3 regions of the Streptomyces sp. NPDC096311 genome follow, and region 3 is predicted to be linked to each of the others. Evidence: riboswitches for the same ligand, from Rfam matches in the RefSeq annotation. Region 3 holds a riboswitch; each other region holds the start of a gene.

Region 1 (3,549 bases), on a different contig from region 3:
GCAGTCTGGCGCGAAGCACCAGTCCGGGACCGTACTCGAACCATCCGCTCCGTGTCGGACTCCGGTCCCGTGGGAAAGGGACGACGTCGCCATGGCAGATCACCAGGAAGCATCCGTCACTCTGCCGAGCGATCCCGCCTCGGTCTCCGCGGCCCGGAAATTCGTCGCCGATGTGCTGGCCGAATGGGGCCTGCCGTGCGACGCCGAAGTCGCGGACACCGTACGCCTGATCGTGTCAGAACTAGCCACCAACGCCGTCCAACACACGTTCGGGCAGTCGCCCACCTTCACGGTGGACGTCCGGCTCGACCGGGATGAACACCTGCGGATCGGCGTCACCGACAGCCATCCGCGCTTTCCCAAACGTCTGCCCGCCGCCGTCCAGCAGGACAACGGGCGCGGCATGGTGATCATCCGCTGGCTGACCGCCGAATGCGGCGGCAGACTCGTCGTCCGGCCCACCCGCGAGGGCGGCAAGACGGTCGCCATCGAGCTGCCCTGGACGGTGCCGGCCCAGCCGGTGACGGCCGGTGGCCCACAAGAGCCCTGAGGAGCGGCTCAGTTGTCGTGTCTGCCCCGTCCGGCGCCTCGCGGCGGGGCCCGGAAGACCTCGGTCGGCGGCACCGACCGGTCCCCGGCCCGGCGGGCGACGGAGAGCGTACGGCGCGGATCTCCCGGTCCCGGCGACCGCGGCCCCACCGGAGCCGCCGCCGTCCCGGCCACCCTCTGCGCTACGACCGCGCTGTCCGGCTGGTTCGGCCGGCGGCAGTCGGGATGAACCGCCCGCCGCGGCAGGGGCTCGTCACCGACGCGCTCGACCCGAAGGCGCCGAGCACCTTCCTCAGCCGACTGCCGCGGTTCGTGCCCGCGGGTGGTCCGGCGATGAGCGCGCTCACGGTTCTCGTTCCGGTGCTTCTCTCGGAGCCGGCGCTCCGCTGACGACGGCACGGTGCACCAGGCCGGGCAGGAGGCCCCACAGCGCCACACAGACGAGCAGGGTGCCCGCGCCCGAGGCGATCCCGGCGGCGCGTCCCAGCGCCACGTCCACGACGAGCAGCACCGATCCCGTCAGCGTCAGCATGAGCACGCCCATCCCGACCGTGGCCAGGACGGAGGAGACCCGCACGATGGTCGGCTTCGCGCCCTGCCGGAACAGCGACCTGTGCAGCGCGGCGGGCGCCGTGAAGAGCGCGGCGGCCGCCACGGCCAGCAGGAGGGTGGTGACGTACGTGGCGCGCTGCACCGTGTCGAGGGACGGGAAGCGCGGGGTGAACGCCAGCGTCAGCAGGAACGCGAAGAGGATCTGCACACCGGTCTGCGTGACGCGCAGCTCCTGGAGCAGCTCGCCGAAGTTGCGATCGGCGCGCTCCAGGGGCGTCTCGTTCCGTTCCTCGGGGGAAGGTCGCTCAGCCATGGTGAACGAGTAACCGGTTCGTCCGCTTTTCACGCCCGGGGGTGGAACCCCGAGGGGGTGCCGGCCGGCCGGCACCCCCTCGGGCAGGTCAGCTGACCCGGCCGTACCAGACGCTCTTCGTCCAGATCTTCTGCAGCTTCACGACCTCCCCTGTCTTCGGGGAGTGCCAGATCTTTCCCTTCCCGGCGTAGATGCCGACGTGGTACACGTTCCGGCCCGAGTGGAAGAACACCAGGTCTCCGGCCTTGCGGTGGGACGCGGAGATGTGGTGTGTCTTGTTGTACTGCGCCGCGGCCGTACGAGGCAGCGTCTTGCCCGCCTTCTTGTACGAGTAGAGCGTGAGCCCGGAGCAGTCGAAGCGGCGTGGCCCGGCGGCGCCGTACTGGTACGGGGAGCCCTTCTTGGAAGCCGCGACCTGAAGTGCCTTCGTCGCCAGCGTGGCCGCTTCGGCGTCGGATGCGACGCCAGGAACCACAAGGCTGCCGCCCACGGCGGCGAGGGTGAGCGCCGAGGCCGTACCGGCCCGGGTCCACAGCGACGGGACACGATTGAGCGCAGTCATGCGCAACCCTTCGTCAGCCGCCTGTGAAGGATGACCTGTCGGATTCGGGCTGGCGAAGTAGCCCGGCCGCTTGCGCGGCTTCACCCCAAGGGCCGCCCGGATCTCTCCGGCGACCCGTCTTGCTGGGTCCTCCACTCCTGCCGATGCACTTCTGTCGACCGGTCATCCGGGCAGCGGCAGGACTCGGCGTCCGCCCGGACCGCCCCGCCGCTGTGGCGGGGGCTTGTCGTCGGAAGGGATCTTCACGCATAGCGGTCGGAAAATCCGAGCGGAACCGGCGATTTGTGGCGTTACTCACCACTCACCCGTTCGGGTGGACGACCCTCTGTTCGGGCGATGTTGGGGACGCCGACGACGGTCCCACCAGCACCGGAGCGTCTCATTCCGCCTCCGGGCTACGCGCGTTGCGCAACTTTTTCGGTTCCCCGAAGGGGCCTGTGACTACTCCATCAGGGGGTACACCATCTGGTCCGTTTGAACCCCGGGCCGGACGCCTCGCTGACTTGGCGTACACGGCGACCCGGGTGTGGGTGTGTCAGTTGTCGGCGTCGGGCGGCAGGGTGACGCGGGCCGCCCGCCGCTCACCGTCGAGGACGCGCAAAGCCTGCGCCAGCGTCGGCGCGTGCACCTCGCTCTCGCCGCGCTGGTGCATCAGCGCGAGGGCGTCCCGCAGCTCGGTGGCCTTGGCGACCAGCGCCTGGGCGGCACGCAGCCCGCGGTAGGTGTCTCCGGGCCTGGCCGGGTTGATACGGCCCAGTAGGTCGACCACGTCGAGGTAACGGTCGATCAGCTCGGCCTCGGCGCGCGTCAGCGCGGGCAACGGGGGCAGTTCGGGCACCATCGGCGGATCACCTCGCGTCGGGTGTGGCGTTCCTCGCACCGGGCGCGGTGCGCGAGGTCTTGCGGCTGGGGATGATCCCGTCCACCAGTCCGTACGCCAACGCGGCCTGAGCGTCCAGGATCTTGTCCCGCTCGATGTCGGCGGCGACCTGTTCAGGACTCTGCCCCGTGTGGCGGACGAGCATGTCCTCCAGCAGCCTTCGAGTGCGCATCAACTCCTCGGCCTGGAGGGCCAGATCGCTCGCCTGTCCCTGTACCGGCTCGGGAAGTGACGGCTGGTGGATCAGCACCCGGGCGCCCGGCAGTGCGAACCGCTTGCCCGGCGCGCCGCCGGCCAGCAGCACGGCGGCGGCCGAAGCGGCCTGCCCCAGACAGGTGGTCTCCACGTCGCAGCTGACGAACTGCATCGTGTCGTAGATCGCCGTCATCGCGCTGAACGAGCCGCCGGGGGAGTTGATGTACAGCGCGATGTCCTGGTCCGGTGCCAGATATTCGAGGTGCATGAACTGCGCCATCACGTCGTTCGCCGAGGTGTCGTCGATCGGCGTCCCGAGGAACACGATCCGCTCGTCGAGCAGCTTCGCGTACGGATCCAGGGTCCGGTGCCCCATGCTCGTCCGTTCGGTGAACTCGGGCAGGACGTGACGGGCGGACGGTTCATTCATGGCACGCGCCTCCTGTGAAGGGTTCTGTAAAAAATGTACAGGACGTACAGAGTGGGGGAAGGGTGCTC
Region 2 (3,549 bases), on a different contig from region 3:
TTCTTGCCCCCGGGCCAAACCCCCCTATTGGGCCCTATATCAAAAACCCGGGGGGGGGCGGGGGGCGCGCGGGGGGGGGGGGCCCCGGGGGGGGGGGGGCCCCGACCCTCGAGGACGTGAGAGGCGCGGCGGGTGTCAGCCGACGGCGACACCGTGCGAGCGCAGATACGCGACCGGGTCCATGTCCGAGCCGTAGTTCGGGGTGGTGCGGATCTCGAAGTGCAGGTGCGGACCGGTGACGTTGCCGGTCGCGCCGGAGAGGCCGATCTGCTGGCCCTCGGTCACGGTCTGGCCCGCCGAGACGGACAGGGCGGACATGTGGGCGTACTGCGAGTACCGGCCGTCGGCGTGCTGGATGACGACCTGGTTGCCGTACGCGCCACCCCAGCCGGCCGATACGACGGTGCCGGCGGCGACGGCCTTGATGGTGGTGCCGGTCGGGACCACGAAGTCCACGCCGGTGTGATAGCCGCTGGACCACATGCTGCCGGCGACCTTGTAGCCGGTGCCGATGGTGGCGCCCCCGACCGGCAGGGTGTAACCGGTGTCGGTGGCGGTGCCGGTGACCCGGGGGGCGGCGGCCTGGGTCTTGGGCGCGTCCGCCGCGCCGGACGACCCGGTGGCCGACTGCGCCGACGACCGCGTGGACGTCTTGGCGGACGACTGCGTGGACGTCTTGGTCGACGGCTTGGTGTCGTCGGTCGACGCGGCCCTCTCGCCGATCGTGAGCTTCAGGCCGGGGTGGATCAGCGAGGGGTCGCTGCCGATGGCCTGGCGGTTGTCGGAGTAGAGCTTCTGCCAGCCGCCGCTGACGTGCTGCCGCTCGGCGATCCTGGAGAGCCAGTCGCCGGCCTTCACCGAATAGGTTTTCGTCGAGACCGTGGACGTCGTCGCCGTCTTTTCCGAAACCGTCACGGTCTTTTCCGAAACCGCCGCGCCGTAAATGATCGCGGTCTTTTCCGGAGTGGACGAAACCGCGGCCGTCGGCGTCGCGGCATGGGCACCGGCGGTCCCCATCAGCGGCAGCGCAAGGGCGGCACCACCGGTTCCGGCCACGGCGATCGAGCGTGAGAAACGCTGGGACTTGGGTCGGCGGTGCTTACCCTTCGCGGGCATGAAGAATTCCTCTCCGGCGCCTGCGAGGTGAGCTGTCGGGTGCGGGCTGGAGATGCCCGGCCACGCGGCTGCGCGGCTATACCCCTAGCCGTTCCGGAGACCGGAACAGGCGTGGTACCTGTGGGTCCCCCGCTCCTGCCGGTTACCGGTGGGTGTGCGGATACCGGGCGGCGGCAGGATTGGGCGTCCGTCCGGATTGAGGGCGAACGTAAGCGAGATGGAGGCGCATCGCCAACCATGTGGCTTTTCTGTGCACGTGCCTTTCTTGATCCAGGCCGGAATTCCGGTCACCCTCCGTGGACAATGATCTCCGCGGTCTCTCGAACTACCCGGGAATTCGGGCGGATCGAGAAAGCGGGCCCGCAACGCATCGTCACGAATATGACGCTGCTCACGCAGGTCACACCACGGTCCTTTATTCCAGGTCCAGTTGGAATTAAGGCATCAATAAGGGCAGATCGCTCACATACGACGTAGTCGGACAACTGCCGCATCAAAGTCCCCGCGCAGCCTCGTCCGCAACCCGTGATGCAGCAGCACCGCACCTCGATGCATTTCGCCCGTTTCGCGGCATTCATACGCGGCGCTCGCATCGAGCCCGCGCAACCGGAGCGGGGCGACCGGCTCGCCGTGACGCTGGGCCTGGAGCAGGGCGAGGACGACGGTCTCGTCGCCGTGGACGTACTGCACGGCGCTCAGCCCGCCCTCCGGAGGCCGCAGCCGGTAGAGGTCGCCGCGCTGCACGACCGGCCGGATCTCCTTGTAGAGCTCCACCCACTCCCGCGCCTCGACGAGGTCCGCCTCGCTCCAGTCGGCCAGGTCACCGCCGACCCCCAGCACCCCGGCCATGGCGCTCACGAACCGGAAGCGCAGCGAACTGATCCGACCGTTGAGCTGCGCGTTCGGACTGTCGGTGACCCAGGCGGCCATGATCCGGGCCGGGTGGATCTGGCTGAAGCCGTGCTGGATGGCGAGCCGGTCGAGCGGGTCGGTGTTGTCGGAGGTCCACACCTGGTCCGTACGCGCCATGACGCCGAGGTCGATCCGGCCGCCACCGCCCGAACAGGACTCGAAGGCGACCCCGGGATGCTCGGCGCGCAGCCGGTCCAGGAGCCCGTACAGGGCCTCCACGTGCTCGACCCACAGTTTCTGCGGATACGGCTCACCGGGCCAACCGGCGTCCGTGAAGCAGCGGTTGAAGTCCCACTTCACATAGTCGATCGGGGCGCTCGAGAGCAGACCGTCGAGCTGCTCCCACAGGTACTCCTGGACATCCGGTCGGGCGAGGTTGAGGACGAGCTGGTTGCGGAACTCCGTCCTGGTCCGCCCCGGCTGGAACTGCACCCAGTCGGGGTGCGCGCGGTACAGCTCGCTGTCCGGGTTGACCATCTCCGGCTCGACCCAGATCCCGAACTGCATGCCGAGCGCGTGCACGTCGTCGGCGAGCGGCTTCAGACCCTGCGGGAAGCGGTCCGGGTTGGGGGCCCAGTCGCCGAGCCCGGCGCGGTCGCTCGTCCGTGCCCCGAACCAGCCGTCGTCGACGACGAACAGCTCGACGCCCATCTCCGCGGCCCGCCGGGCCAGCTCCCGCTGCCGCTCCTCGGAGATGTCGAAGTGGGTCGCCTCCCAGGAGTTGAAGAGCACCGGCCGGTCCTGGTCCGCGTCCGGGATCACGAACGCCCGCTGGTACGCGTGCCACGTCCGGCTCGCCGCGCCGAAGCCGCCGTCGCTCCACAGCCCCGCGAAGACGGGGGTGGTGTACGACTCCCCCGTCTCCAGGCGCAGCAGTCCGGAGTCGTCGTACCCGGCGCCGGCGGAGATCTGCACGCGCGCGTCGGGGAGTTGGGCCACGCACATCCGCCACGAGCCCGACCAGCCGAGCGCGCACCCGTAGACCTCGCCGCTCTCCTCACTCGCCCCGCTGTCCAGCGCGACCCACGGCAGGTGCTGGTGCCCGGTGTGCCCGCGGCGGCTGCCGATGACCTTCTCACCGTAGGTGAGGGGGGAGCGCGCGAGTCGGGACTCGGCCGCCCACCGCCCGTGCAGCTGGGAGAGGCGCCACCCGTCGCGCTCGGGCAGCGTCCAGGTCGCGGAGTCCGCGCGCAGCAGCTCCAGGGAAGGTCCTTCGTTGGCCAGGGTCACCCAGCGCTCGACGACGTCGCCGCGCATCCGGTAGTGCAGGGTGATGCCGAGCCCGTCGTCCGCGAAGCGCAGCCGCAGTTCGTCGCCGTCGGCGTGTTGCTCCACGAAGGACGTCTCGAAACGCCACTCGGTGCCGCGCCGCTCCTGCGTCCGTACGGACAGCGCCGGGCGTACGAAGCGGGGGCCGCCCTCGACGGGATACTCCTCGCGCCCGTCGAGCCGGGACTCGAAGGGCCGGTACGGCGGGCCGGGCAGGTCGGCCAGCGACTCGGCGTCGGCGAGGGCGATCCG
Region 3 (3,549 bases):
TGACAACCAACACCTCGGCTACGGCCACGGCATCCACTACTGCCTCGGCGCCCCGCTCGCCCGCCTGGAGGGCCAGACCGCGCTCGCCACCCTCCTCACCCGCCTCCCCGACCTTCAACTCGCGGGAGATTCGGCCGATTTGCGCTGGCGCGGAGGGCTCATTATGCGTGGATTGCGCACGCTTCCAGTGGAGTTCACGCCTCCGGTACCGGTCGCGCGATAGCGGGCGACCATACACCTGCGGGCGCTCAAACCTGACGCGCACTCAACTCTGTGATCTTCACGTGATCTACGCTGCATCGACTTGTGACAAGTGTTCGGGTGCGGATACGTTCACTCGTCAACGCGACTCACACGTCGCGTAGTCACCTGCTGTCACGTGAAAGGCTTCCGCATGCTCTCCGGGAACGGCCGCCATCGTCGCCCCCGTCAGGCCCCGGCCCTCATCGTCGCGGCAGGAGTGACCGGATCCGCCATCGCGATCCCGTTGCTCGGTGCCACCAGCGCGAGCGCGGCCGACGGCACCACGTGGGACCGGGTCGCCGAGTGCGAGAGCGCCGGCCAGTGGAGTGCCGACAGTGGCAACGGGTATTACGGCGGGCTCCAGATCAGCCAGGCGGACTGGGAGAAGTACGGCGGCCTCATCTACGCGTCGAGCGCCGACGAGGCCAGCCGCTCGCAGCAGATAGCCATCGCCGAGAAGCTCCTCGACCACCAGGGCCTCACCCCCTGGCCGACCTGTGGACCGCTCTCCGGGCTGAGCAAGAACTCGGGCGACATCCTGGTCGACACGGGCGTGGCGAACGACTCGTCCAGCACAGTGGATTCATCCGGTTCCTCCGATTCGTCCAGTTCGTCCAAGAATTCAACCCCGTCCACCTCTTCCGGCTCGAAGTCCGATTCGTCTTCGTCTGACTCGTCTTCATCCGACTCGTCCTCGAAGGCGTCCGGGAACGCGGCCGAGAACACGACGAAGGCCGACACCAGCGGCGACGCCCAGGGGGCGGACGGCTCCGACACGGCTGCGTCGAAGAGCGACAACTCGGGCAACTCCGGCCAGGGCGACGACTCTTCCGGTACGTCCGAGAACGCGACGACCGGTGCGGGGCGCCACCGTGGCGGCACCGCGGACGAGAACACCACCGACAGCGCCGTGGACGGCCGTGGCGACGACTCCTCCGGGCGGCATGCCTCGCGCGGAGCCGGCGCCTCCCGTGATGTCGTCGACGGCTCCTACGTCGTGCGCGCCGGAGACAATCTCTGGACCATCGCGGACGCCCTTGACCTCGAAGGCGGATGGGCCGAGCTGTACGACGCGAACAAGAAGACGGTCGGCGTCGACCCGAACCTCATCCTCCCCGGTCAGAGCCTTGCAGTTGGTGCCGAATCGGGCGAAAAGTAGGGGCAGTTCGCGTCATGGTTCGCTGCGTAATGTCCGGTTTGGCGCGAGTGAGAGATGGATCTCAAAGGCCCTGATCGTCTTTGGAATTCAGCCGATCGACTGCTTACGGTCATGACCGCTCGCCACAGCGGGCCCCGACGGTCGTCAACGCCGAATCCTGCCAACGGCCGTACGGGAACAGTCGACGCGTCAGCGCCGTAGGCAGGAGCGGGGGACCCAAGGTATGCGCCGCGCCCGGTAGTTGACCGGGAGCGGCTTGGGGTGAAGCCGAGCGCTCAGAGCGCACGGCCGGGCACTCACCCGCCCGAACCCGACAGCTCACCTCGCAGGCGTCGGTGAGGGGATCTCTCCATGCTGTTTTCCAGCAAGGGCAAGCACCGCCGTCCGTCCAAGGCCACTCGTGTCGCCACGCTCGCCGGTGTCACCGGTGTCGCCATCGCCGCTCCGCTGATGGCGGCCGGCAACGCCTCCGCCGCCACCGCCTCCCAGTGGGACGCCGTCGCCCAGTGCGAGTCCGGCGGGAACTGGTCCATCAACACCGGCAACGGCTACTACGGCGGTCTGCAGTTCTCGGCCTCCACCTGGGCCGCGTACGGCGGCACCGCGTACGCCGCGACCGCCAACCAGGCGTCCAAGTCCCAGCAGATCACCGTCGGCGAGAAGGTCCTCGCCGCGCAGGGCAAGGGCGCCTGGCCGACCTGTGGCACGGGCCTGTCGGGCGCCGCGTACACCGGCGGTGCGAGCACCCCGTCGACCTCGTCTTCCTCGAACAGCTCCTCGTCGAACAGCTCGCCGAGCGCCAGCACCACCACCCGCTCGACGGACACCGCGGCCTCCCGTTCGGCGTCCCGCCCGGCCGCCCAGAAGACCGTCTCCACCCCGACCGGCAAGAAGGTCAAGAAGGGTGACGGCGAGTACAAGGTCGTCAAGGGTGACAGCCTCAGCTCGATCGCCGAGAAGAAGAAGGTCAAGGGCGGCTGGCAGCAGCTGTTCAAGCTGAACAAGGACATCGTCGACGACGCCGACTTCATCTACCCGGGTCAGCAGCTGCACCTCAGCTGATGATCGGCAGCTTCACCCCAGCTGAATGACAGGTCCCCCATAAAAGGGGTCTCCACACTGGAGACCCCGGTGAGGGTCGCCCCCGTCCCCACGGGCTCCCCGCTCCGGTGCGTGTTCCCCCGTACGCGCCGGAGCGGGGTTTTTCGTCTCCGGCATTTCGTACGGAGCGTTTCGTACCCAGATTTCCGTACCCGTTTTTGTTCCGTTCTGGAACAATGTGTACGTTCAGTTCTGCCCAAGGGGTGGGCGACCGGCTGGCCGATCCCCCCGGGGCGGTTAGGCTCATGTCGCGAAGCCATCACAGGCTCCGCGTACCCGCGTCACATCCCAGAAGGAGATGCTCGTGCCGTCCATCGACGTCGTCGTAGCCCGGGAAATCCTGGACTCCCGAGGCAACCCCACGGTCGAGGTCGAGGTCGGCCTCGACGACGGCAGCACGGGTCGTGCCGCCGTTCCGTCCGGCGCGTCCACCGGCGCCTTCGAGGCCATCGAGCTGCGTGACGGTGACCCCAACCGTTACGGCGGCAAGGGTGTCGAGAAGGCCGTCCTCGCCGTCATCGAGCAGATCGGCCCGGAGCTCGTCGGTTACGACGCCACCGAGCAGCGCCTGATCGACCAGGCGATGTTCGACCTGGACGCCACCGACAACAAGGGCTCGCTCGGCGCCAACGCCATCCTCGGCGTCTCGCTCGCCGTCGCGCACGCCGCCTCCGAGGCGTCCGACCTCCCCCTCTTCCGCTACCTGGGCGGCCCGAACGCGCACCTGTTGCCCGTTCCGATGATGAACATCCTGAACGGCGGCTCGCACGCCGACTCCAACGTGGACATCCAGGAGTTCATGATCGCCCCGATCGGTGCGGAGTCCTTCTCCGAGGCCCTGCGCTGGGGCGCCGAGGTCTACCACACCCTCAAGAAGGTGCTGAAGACCAAGGGCCTGTCCACCGGCCTGGGCGACGAGGGCGGCTTCGCCCCGAACCTGGAGTCGAACCGCGCCGCGCTCGACCTCATCCTCGAGGCCATCAAGCAGGCCGGTTACATCCCCGGTGAGCAGATCGCGCTCGCGCTCGACGTCGCCGCGTCCGAGT

What was found. A riboswitch is a leader RNA that binds a small molecule or an ion and turns the genes downstream of it on or off. The one in region 3 is predicted to bind cyclic di-AMP.
Region 1: linked by a shared signal. The riboswitch ahead of ACIRA5_RS01255 (C40 family peptidase) and the one ahead of ACIRA5_RS08730 (transglycosylase family protein) in region 3 are both predicted to bind cyclic di-AMP.
Region 2: linked by a shared signal. The riboswitch ahead of ACIRA5_RS49310 (peptidoglycan DD-metalloendopeptidase family protein) and the one ahead of ACIRA5_RS08730 (transglycosylase family protein) in region 3 are both predicted to bind cyclic di-AMP.

Annotation. Positions count from the first base shown of each region.
Region 1 is NZ_JBIWFN010000001.1:282,935-286,483, forward strand. Features, by position in the region: gene ACIRA5_RS01245 (ATP-binding protein) at 92-550, shown strand; gene ACIRA5_RS01250 (DUF6328 family protein) at 893-1,414, opposite strand; gene ACIRA5_RS01255 (C40 family peptidase) at 1,503-1,976, opposite strand; cyclic di-AMP (ydaO/yuaA leader) riboswitch at 1,980-2,165, opposite strand; gene ACIRA5_RS01260 (hypothetical protein) at 2,512-2,817, opposite strand; gene ACIRA5_RS01265 (ATP-dependent Clp protease proteolytic subunit) at 2,825-3,481, opposite strand.
Region 2 is NZ_JBIWFN010000033.1:83,076-86,624, reverse strand. Features, by position in the region: gene ACIRA5_RS49310 (peptidoglycan DD-metalloendopeptidase family protein) at 136-1,116, opposite strand; cyclic di-AMP (ydaO/yuaA leader) riboswitch at 1,119-1,277, opposite strand; gene ACIRA5_RS49305 (alpha-galactosidase) at 1,579-3,549, opposite strand, start outside.
Region 3 is NZ_JBIWFN010000003.1:100,299-103,847, reverse strand. Features, by position in the region: gene ACIRA5_RS08740 (cytochrome P450) at 1-223, shown strand, start outside; gene ACIRA5_RS08735 (transglycosylase family protein) at 395-1,402, shown strand; cyclic di-AMP (ydaO/yuaA leader) riboswitch at 1,541-1,749, shown strand; gene ACIRA5_RS08730 (transglycosylase family protein) at 1,754-2,464, shown strand; gene eno (phosphopyruvate hydratase) at 2,802-3,549, shown strand, end outside.